2 regions of the Rahnella sp. P4_A8 genome follow, and region 1 is predicted to be linked to the other one. Evidence: predicted binding sites of a transcription regulator. Region 1 holds the regulator's gene; the other holds the start of a gene.

Region 1 (5,238 bases):
CAGTTTAAGACGTGGAGATTCCAAAGAGGGCTCGTCTTAGCCCTCTTTGGTCGGTTTCGGCGCGGTGAGTTAAGCGAGCTCGGCAATTGAGAAACCGAAACTTTCTCAATCCATTTTAAGCCGTCAGTGCGCGGTCCCCGCACTTGAGAAACCGAAATATTCTCCGATTAGCTTTAAAAAGCAGTCTGGCTGCAAGCCAGTAAAAAGGGGATTTGAAAGGGGTCTCCCCCTTCACGCCCGCCGCGTCAGCCAGATCCCATGATGCGGCCTCTGCTTCCACGCCAGTGACGAGATGGTATGCATCACGCTGAGATGTGAAATTACGCGCCGCAGATGGCGTTCCATTTCGGTCAGTGGCATATCCGGGTGAAGTTCCGGCGCATTAAACAGGTTGTTCTCGCTGCCCGGCCCGTCGTAGAGCAGTCGTTGCTGACAGCTTTGCAGCGCGATTTCGCAGGTCTGTAAATACTCCGTCGCCAGTTTTTCCGGCAGCATGTAATGCTCGCGGGCGAGGATCGTCATCGCGTTGATATGCTCAACCACAAACTGACTGTGCGTCACCCACAAACGCATATCCGCCAGATAATGTGAGTTAAAACCCGGCTCCTGCATCGCCTGATTTAGCGAAGTGAACAGCTTATTGTGCGCCTGATTGACCTGCATACGGGTGTACGCCAGTTTGGCGGTGTCGGGGCTTTCCTCGAGCAGCAGGCGGATAGCGTCCTGATAGATTTCCAGCGCCTGGTGTGCATTCTGGCGCAGCAAACCGCTTTGCCATTGCGGCCACAACCAGATAGTGCCACCAAAGGCCAGCGCGCAGCCGATCAGGGTATCGACCAGTCGTGGTACCAGAAAATGCACGCCGTTCATCGCCAGCAATTGCAGGGTATACACTGCAGTCACCGTCATGCCGACCATCGCCAGTCCGTAGTTTTTGCGCAGAACGGTATAGGACAACAGGGTGATCAGCAACATGCACAGCAGCGTGGTGCCTTCCGGCAGTTCCAGTTTGAGCAAGCCTGAGGCAATCAGCAATCCGGCCAGCGTACCGAGTGCACGGTGCTGGATCCTCACCCGCGTGGCGTTATAACCGTTCTGGCTGACCAACATGATAGTCAGCAAGATCCAGTAGGGTTTGGGCAAATTGAAGAACAGACCCAGACTGCTGCCAATCGCCAGAATAATGCCCAAACGTGCGGCATTACGCAGTGCCACGGATTTGAAGGAAAGATAGCTTTTCAGCGCGGGCCAGAAGGGCAAACGCGGCTGGGTGTTCATCAGGTCACGTTTGTACAACGGCCGCTGTGTGCGTAACAGACGGGCAATGCGGCTGAAATGGTAATAACAAAACTGACCTACCGGATTGTCCGGGTTGCGCGCGGCGATTTTCTCCAGCGCGGTCAGCTCATTGGCCATCGTAAAGCGCCCGGATAAACGGTGATAAAGAATATCGTCGGCAATCACCCGAAGACGGGTGGAAATCACCTGTGCATTTCGGCGGATAACCGCTTCGGCATGGCTTTCCTCCACCAGTTTCTGCACTTCTTCCGGCTGATGCAGGCTCACTGTAATGTGCTCCTGCAAATCGAGCGCCACCTGAAAACGCTGAAACAGCCGCTTATGGTGATGATGATGTCCGTGCTGGGGCAACATGTGTAATTGCTGATAAAGCAGGGCAATCAGGTCGATAACCTGCTGCTGGCGGGCTAGCAGTGGGGGTAACGCGGTTTCGGGATCGGTGTGTTGCGTCAGCAGGCTGTACTTGGCTTCGAAATAATCCGCGAGTTGCAGATAGAGCTGGCTGAGCGTTTCGCGCATCGGCTGTTCTTCCGAAATACGAAACCACGCCCAGTTAAACAATCCGTACCAGGCTGTGCCAGCGGCGAACAACACCGGGGCCTGCCACATCGGGCGCACGCCCACCATACTCAGCGTGAAGATAGTCGCCACCAGCGCACCGGGCAACAGGCGCGCATGCAGCGGGCTGATTTCACCGGTGACGCCGAGCAGTAACGCCAGCGACAGCATGATCAGCGGCAGCGGTATATGCCAGCTTTCGAGCATCAGTTGCAGCAGAAGGCTGCTCACGGCAAAGAGTGAACCGCCAACGAGCAGGCGTTTGAAAAAGCGTTTATGCGGGGTATCCAGACCGGCGATGTTACAACAGGCCGGGCAGAGGGAAAACAGCAGGCCCATTTGCAAATTGCCAAACAGCCAGCAAATGCCAACAGGTAAGCACAACACCAGCGTCTGGCGCAGCGCGTAGTTCACTTCAGGATGGTAAAACAGTCTTCGCCATAGCGTCATGGGTAAAGCTTAGCCCATAAAAAAGGCGCGACAGTGTTTTGCCGCGCCAATTTTTGAGGGATTAACGTGTGCCGTAAACGACAATCGTTTTACCGTGTGCGGAGATCAGGCTTTGATCTTCCAGCATTTTGAGAATGCGTCCGACTGTTTCACGTGAACAACCGACGATTTGGCCAATTTCCTGGCGGGTAATCTTGATTTGCATCCCGTCCGGATGGGTCATTGCATCAGGCTGTTTAGCCAGATTGAGCAAGGTTTGAGCGATACGACCGGTAACGTCAAGGAAGGCAAGGTTGCCGACTTTCTCTGACGTCACTTGCAGACGGTTGGCCATCTGCGCGGAGAGACGCATCAGAATATCCGGGTTAACCTGAATCAGCTGGCGGAATTTTTTATATGAAATTTCAGCCACTTCACAGGCAGTTTTAGCACGTACCCAGGCACTGCGTTCCTGACCTTCTTCGAAGAGTCCCAGCTCACCGATGAAGTCACCTTGGTTAAGGTAGGACAGTATCATTTCCTTGCCTTCTTCATCTTTAATCAGGACAGCAACTGACCCTTTCACGATGTAGTAAAGCGTTTCGGCTTTTTCACCCTGGTGAATCAGCGTACTTTTAGAAGGATACTTATGTATATGACAGTGAGACAGGAACCATTCAAGAGTCGGGTCTGTTTGTGGCTTGCCGAGAACCATTTGCTATTATCCTCTGTTGTTATCGCTGCCCAAAATCACAGGGCTCAGAGTTCCCTGTACGGCACTTCAAATCCAAAGCGCCCTTTCAGCATATAACTCTCCAGAAATGCTGCAAGCGGATGTCGGAGTGCAACAGCCTGTTTATTGCTGTCATCACCGTGGGTTCTGTACTTAAACCGCAAAAACCGTCACCGCAATTTACTGGAAAGTATGTTTCGGCTTTGTTTGTAGCACAGGTTTGAGATGCTGTCTTCTGTTGTCTCGCTTCAGCATGATGGCGATCGGGTTACGTTGCCAGATTTTAGGTGAAAGGGTACTCTGAGAGCAGATTTCGACAAGTTTATTCACCGGGAGAATAGTTCATGCATGCACGTGTCAAATGGGTTGAAGGACTGACATTTTTAGGTGAGTCTGCATCGGGTCATCAGATTTCAATGGATGGAAACGCGGGTGATAAAGCCCCAAGCCCGATGGAAATGTTACTGATGTCCGCAGGGGGGTGTAGTGCAATCGACGTGGTGTCAATTTTGCAAAAAGGTCGTAATGACGTGCGTGATTGTGAAGTGAAGCTGACCTCACAACGCCGCGAAGAAGCGCCGCGTCTGTTCACTCACATCAATCTGCATTTTATCGTCACCGGTAAGGATCTGACCGATAAGATTGTTGAACGTGCGGTCAGCCTGTCTGCCGAAAAATACTGTTCTGTGTCTCTGATGCTGGGGAAAGCGGCCACAATCACCCACAGCTTTGAAGTGATTGCAGCCGAATAAAGTTTACTCGATCTTCTTGCCTTCCATCAGGCGCTGCACCAGCGGCGCCATGATCAGCTCCATCGCCAGCCCCATTTTGCCGCCCGGCACCACCAGTGTTTTGATGTGCGAGATAAACGACCCTTGCAGCATGGCCAGCAGATACGGGAAATCGATGTCATCCAGCCCCTGAAAGTGGATCACCACAAAGCTTTCATCCAGTGACGGAATGGCTTTGGCGGCAAACGGGTTCGAGGTATCGATGGTGGGTACCCGCTGGAAATTGATGTGCGTGCGGGAAAACTGCGGGGTAATGTAATTGATATAGTCATCCATCGAACGCACGACGGAATCCATCACCGCTTCACGGGAATGCCCGCGCTCGCCGGTATCGCGCACCAGTTTCTGGATCCATTCGAGGTTGACGATAGGCACTACGCCGACCAGCAGGTCGACCTGCGCGGCAACGTCAATTTTGTCCGCCACCACACCACCGTGTAACCCTTCGTAAAACAAAATATCCGTCGGTTCCGGCAACGCCTGCCACGGCGTAAAGGTACCCGGCACCTGATTGTAGGGAACGGCTTCGTCATAAGTATGCAGATACTTACGTGAACGGCCAGTGCCTGTTTTACCGTATTCGATAAAGCTTTTTTCCAGCAAACCAAAGTCATTGGCTTCCGGCCCGAAGTAGCTGATATGACGTCCCAGATCGCGCGCCTTGCGTATTGCCGCATCCATTTCAGGACGGGTGAAATGATGAAAACTGTCGCCTTCCAGTTCCGCCGCACGCAAACCAAGCTGCTGAAATATTTTACGAAATGCCACGCTGGTGGTCGTGGTGCCTGCACCGCTCGAACCGGTCACGGCAATAACAGGATGTTTGGCTGACATAATGCGCTGTTCTCCATAAAGGTGATGCAGGCAGGCGAGACGCGGTCTTTTCTGTGGTCGAAGATCTGGCGTCAAGGCTGCGCATAATTAAGCCTATTGTTACCATATTTATTCGCGAAGCCAAAGAGGGCATCACTATTCTAAACCCGCCAGCAACGGTTGGATCAGCGGGTCTTTCTGGTGGAACAGAGAAACAATGTCATGCAGCGCCTTGCCTGTGTACTCCTTTTTCCACGCCAGACTGAGCGGGGAAGGGGCGCGCGGATAGCGGATTTGCCGGGCGATCAGCTCGCCGCTGTCGAGATATGGCTGGCACAGATGGCGCGGCAGAAAACCGATACCCATTCCCTTCAGGTGACAGGCCAGTTTAGTCGCCACATCTGCCACGATGATCTGCCGTTGCCCGGTCAGCAACCAGGCTACCCGCTTGTTCAGATGGCGCGAGGTGTCTTCCACATTGATGGCAATGTACTGACGCAACACCGCTTCTTCCAGCATGCCAGTGATGTGCTGCAGCGGATGAAAGGGTGCATGAACAAAAACCCAGTCCACTTCACCCAGCGGCAGCAGATTCACGGCGTTAGAAAGAGATTC
Region 2 (5,238 bases), on a different contig from region 1:
GAACTGAAATCAGATTATGCGTCAGAAGTACGACGTGGTGCGCGGCTTGGCGGACGACGGTCACCTGCGGCTGAAGCGCCTTCACGACGGTCACCACTGAAAGTACGTGGAGCACCAGTACCACGGGCACCTTCACGACGTTCACCGTTGAACGGACGCGGAGCACCGTTACCACGACGCTCACCGCCAGCACCGGCCGGACGATCACGACGTGGAGCCTGTGGCACCGCATCACCGATCAACTGCATGTTCATCGGTTTATTCAGGATACGTGTACGGGTGAAGTGAGACAGGATCTCGCCCGGCATACCTTTCGGCAATTCGATAGTAGAGTGCGTACCGAACAGCTTGATGTTACCGATGTAACGGCTGCTGATGTCGCCTTCGTTAGCGATAGCGCCAACGATGTGACGAACTTCAACGCCATCGTCACGACCCACTTCGATGCGATACAGTTCCATTTCGCCAGCGTCACGACGCTCACGACGTGGGCTGTCGCCATCACGTACAGGACGATCATTGCTACGTACCGGACGGTCACGACGATCGCCACGATCACCGCGGTCACCACGTTCTTCGAATTCACGACGTGGTGGACGGCTTTTGAAGACCGGATCCGCTGCAACGATCAAAGGACGTTCGCCCTGTGCCATTTTCAACAGTGCCGCCGCCAGTGTTTCAACGTCCAGCTCTTCTGCAGGTTGCAGTTTCGCCAGCAGCGCACGGTATTGATCCAGATCGCTGCTTTCCAGTTGTTGCTGAACTTTCGCTGCAAACTTAGCCAGACGACGTTCGCCCAGAACTTCTGCAGTTGGGATTTCAACTTCTGGAATGGTCAGCTTCATGGTGCGTTCAATGTTACGCAGCAAACGACGTTCACGGTTCTCAACGAACAGCAGTGCGCGACCCGCACGGCCAGCACGACCGGTACGACCGATACGGTGAACGTAAGATTCTGAGTCCATCGGGATGTCGTAGTTAACAACCAGGCTGATACGTTCTACATCGAGACCACGTGCTGCCACGTCGGTTGCGATCAAAATGTCCAGACGGCCATCTTTCAGACGTTCCAGAGTCTGCTCGCGCAGTGCCTGATTCATGTCACCGTTCAGTGCAGCACTGCTGTAGCCACTGCGTTCCAGCGCTTCAGCCACTTCCAGCGTTGCGTTTTTGGTACGAACGAAGATGATCGCCGCATCAAAATCTTCTGCTTCCAGGAAACGCACCAGCGCTTCGTTTTTGCGCAGACCGTAGACAGACCAGTAGCTCTGGCTGATGTCAGGACGCGTGGTTACGCTTGACTGGATACGCACTTCCTGAGGATCTTTCATGAAGCGACGGGTAATGCGACGGATAGCTTCTGGCATAGTTGCAGAGAACAACGCGGTCTGATGTTCAGCCGGGATCTGCGCCATGATAGTTTCGACGTCTTCGATGAAGCCCATACGCAGCATTTCATCAGCTTCGTCCAGCACCAGGCCACTCAGGTTAGAGAGGTTCAGGGTGCCGCGTTTCAGGTGGTCCAGCAGGCGGCCCGGTGTACCCACAACAACTTGTGGTCCCTGACGCAGTGCGCGCAACTGGACGTCATAGCGCTGGCCGCCATAAAGGGCAACCACATTCACGCCATGCATGTGTTTAGAGAAATCAGTCATTGCTTCAGCAACCTGAACCGCCAGTTCGCGGGTAGGTGCCAGAACAAGAATTTGTGGTGCTTTCAGTGAAGCATCAATATTGTGCAGCAGCGGTAAAGAGAATGCGGCTGTTTTACCGGAACCTGTCTGAGCCATACCCAGAACGTCGCGGCCACTTAACAGGTGAGGAATACACTCAGCCTGGATTGGTGAAGGTTTTTCGTAGCCCAAATCAGTAAGGGCAGAAATGATCGGAGCAGACAGCCCCAGGTCAGCAAAAGAGGTTTCAAGCTCAGTAGTCATGTACACGTGCCTCATTAATAATGGCAGCCAGTCTACATAACTCGTCGAGAAAATTTTCAGTCATTTTCATTGAAAAGTGTGAACCGGCTCAAATTAGATTATAAAACGAACAAAGCAACCCTCGCCCGTTAAGGCGCTTAAAAATGGTAAATACCATGATTAAAAGGCTGATTGGTGTCGTCAGCTATTGCTGGTCCGATTCTGATAGGTCGTCTTGCTCATGGCCCAAAAGCGCCAATTCCAACAATGCATAGCGGTGCTCAACAAAGTTATGGACATTGTTAGCTACCGTCAGTTTGAACAGTGCCGCGGCGCTGTTCTTGTCCCCCAGACTTAGGTAATGTTTACCTAAATAGAAGTCAGTTTCACTGAGATGCTCAGCGAGCGAAGTGTTATCCGTTGCTTCTGCCTTGAGGCGTTCCATCAGCGTAGATTCGCTGATTTTGCCCAGGTAGAATTCGACGATATTCCATCCCCATTGCCCTCTGTCCGCTTTGTCATAACGCTGTTGAAGCGCTACGTCGGCATTCTTTGGATTGATTTCTCGCTCCGCAAGATAAAGCCATAACGAACGGAAGGGATCATTTGGATCGTCTCGATAAAACGCCTGCAGATCATCCTGCGCTAACGAGAATCGGCCACCGTAATACAGGGCGATACCTCGGTTCAAACGCGCGTAGTTGTAAGTTGGATCAAGCTCTAGTACAGAATCAAACGCTTCATAGGCAGCATCGAAATTGCCTGCCTGCGTTAGGTAAATCCCCAGGTAGTTAAAAACTTCTGGCATATCAGGACGAATAGACAGCGCTTGTGAAAAATCATTTCGCGCCAGTGCTCTTAGCCCGAGACTATCATACAGCACACCGCGCTCATATAATAGCTGTGCTCTCTCATCATCGGTTAATGACCGACTGGCAAGTATTTGTTCCATGCGTGCCAGGATGACTTCCTGCTGCAACGTTGGCTGCAACGGAATCGCCAGAACTTCATTTTTACGCCAATCATGGTTGCTGCATCCTGCCAACATAAGTGCTGTCGCAACATAACACCAGCGCAAGAAAGGCTTCATTTCTACTCCCGGAGACAAACATTGGATGAACATCCTGTCATCCGCTTGCTTAACACAAACGCGTCCTGCGTCCGTGAGACGAACAGCTCCTTCCCAAATGGAAAGGAGCTGTAAAACTTCTGTTACAGATTATTCTGCTGCAGGTTGCTCAGTTGTTTCGTCCTGAGAAGGTGCGGTAGCTTCTTTGATGCTCAGACGCACACGACCCTGACGGTCAACTTCGAGAACTTTAACCGGAACTTCCTGGCCCATCTGCAGGTAATCAGTCACTTTCTCTACACGCTTGTCAGCGATTTGAGAAATATGCACCAGACCTTCTTTACCGCCGCCGATGGCAACAAATGCGCCAAAGTCTACGATACGGGTCACTTTACCCTGATAGATACGGCCAACTTCGATTTCAGCAGTGATCTCTTCGATACGACGAATAGCGTATTTCGCTTTCTCGCCGTCGGTGGCTGCGATTTTCACAGTACCGTCATCTTCGATTTCGATCGTGGTGCCGGTTTCTTCGGTCAGCGCACGAATCACAGAACCACCTTTACCGATCACGTCCTTGATTTTGTCCGGGCTGATCTTGATGGTGTGGATACGCGGAGCAAACTGAGAGATATCGCCACGTGGAATGCTGATAGCTTGTTCCATCACGCCCAGAATGTGCAGACGTGCACCCTTAGCCTGATTCAGAGCCACCTGCATGATTTCGCGGGTGATACCTTCGATTTTAATGTCCATTTGCAGCGCGGTGATACCATCGCGGCTACCGGCCACTTTAAAGTCCATGTCGCCCAGATGATCTTCGTCACCCAGAATGTCGGACAGAACGATAAAGCTTTCGCCTTCTTTAACCAGACCCATTGCGATACCCGCAACAGCGGCTTTAATCGGAACACCTGCGTCCATCAGGGCCAGAGATGCGCCACAAACAGAAGCCATTGAAGATGAACCGTTGGATTCAGTGATTTCAGAAACCACACGTACGGTGTACGGGAAGTCTTCTGGTTTTGGCATCATCGCCAGCACGCCACGCTTAGCAAGACGGCCATGGCCAATCTCACGACGTTTTGGCGAACCCACCATCCCAGTTTCACCTACTGAGTACGGAGGGAAGTTGTAATGGAACAGGAAGCTGTCAGTTTTTTCGCCCATCAGCTCATCCAGGTTCTGTGCATCACGCGCAGTACCCAGAGTGGCAGTGACCAGCGCCTGAGTTTCGCCACGGGTGAACAAAGCAGAACCGTGAGTACGTGGCAGAACGCCAGTGCGCACGTCCAGACCACGGATCATGTCTTTTTCGCGACCATCAATACGCGGCTCGCCACGCAGCACACGGCTACGAACCACATTCTTCTCGATGCTGCCCAGAATGTCAGAGATTTCACCAGCGTCCAGGGATTCGTCTTCAGCCTGCAGAGCCTGAACAACGTCAGCTTTGATCACATTAATCTGGTTGTAACGTTCTTGTTTCTCGGTGATCAGGTACGCATCACCCAGACGGGATTCAGACAAGGCAGCGACGCGAGCGTGCAGCTCTGCGTTAACCGCTTCTGGCTGCCAGTCCCATTTCGGCTTACCAACTTCAGCAACCAGTGAGTTGATGTTGTCGATAACGATTTGTTGTTGTTCGTGGCCGAATACCACTGCGCCCAGCATCTGATCTTCGCTCAGCACTTCAGCTTCAGACTCAACCATCAGAACCGCGCCCTGAGTACCGGCAACAACCAGGTCCAGACGGCTTGTTTTCAGCTCATCTGCGGTTGGGTTCAGAACATACTGATCGTTGATGTAACCAACGCGTGCAGCACCGATCGGGCCATTGAATGGAATACCAGACAGGCTCAGGGCAGCAGACGCACCGATCATCGCAACGATGTCAGGGTTAACTTGTGGGTTCAGAGAAACTACCGTCGCGATAACCTGAACTTCATTCAGGAAAGAGTCCGGGAATAGCGGGCGAATCGGGCGGTCAATCAGACGTGAAGTCAGTGTTTCGCCTTCACTTGGACGGCCTTCGCGACGGAAGAAGCTACCCGGGATACGACCAGCAGCGTAAGTACGCTCCTGATAGTTAACAGTCAGCGGGAAGAAGCTCTGACCTGGTTTAGCTTTTTTCTGGCCAACAACGGTAACGAATACCGCGGTGTCGTCCATGCTAACCATAACAGCGGCAGTTGCCTGACGAGCCATCATGCCAGTTTCCAGCGTAACGGTGTGCTGGCCGTATTGGAATTT

What was found. Region 1 encodes CRP, which controls carbon source genes, mostly activating them, when cyclic AMP is high. Its sites were predicted from a motif close to ATGTGANNNNNNTCACAT; they were not measured.
Region 2: the regulator CRP is predicted to act here: its motif matches at 2,014-2,031, upstream of yrbN (protein YrbN).

Annotation. Positions count from the first base shown of each region.
Region 1 covers NZ_JBFUHK010000005.1:31,298-36,535, reverse strand. Annotated here, with positions in the region: gene AC1DUO_RS04320 (YccS/YhfK family putative transporter) at 232-2,307, opposite strand; gene crp (cAMP-activated global transcriptional regulator CRP) at 2,369-3,001, opposite strand; gene AC1DUO_RS04310 (OsmC family protein) at 3,364-3,771, shown strand; gene AC1DUO_RS04305 (phosphoribulokinase) at 3,775-4,644, opposite strand; gene allS (HTH-type transcriptional activator AllS) at 4,780-5,238, opposite strand, start outside.
Region 2 covers NZ_JBFUHK010000048.1:19,142-24,379, reverse strand. Annotated here, with positions in the region: gene AC1DUO_RS18765 (DEAD/DEAH family ATP-dependent RNA helicase) at 15-1,937, opposite strand; gene yrbN (protein YrbN) at 1,927-2,001, opposite strand; gene nlpI (lipoprotein NlpI) at 2,122-3,006, opposite strand; gene pnp (polyribonucleotide nucleotidyltransferase) at 3,136-5,238, opposite strand, start outside.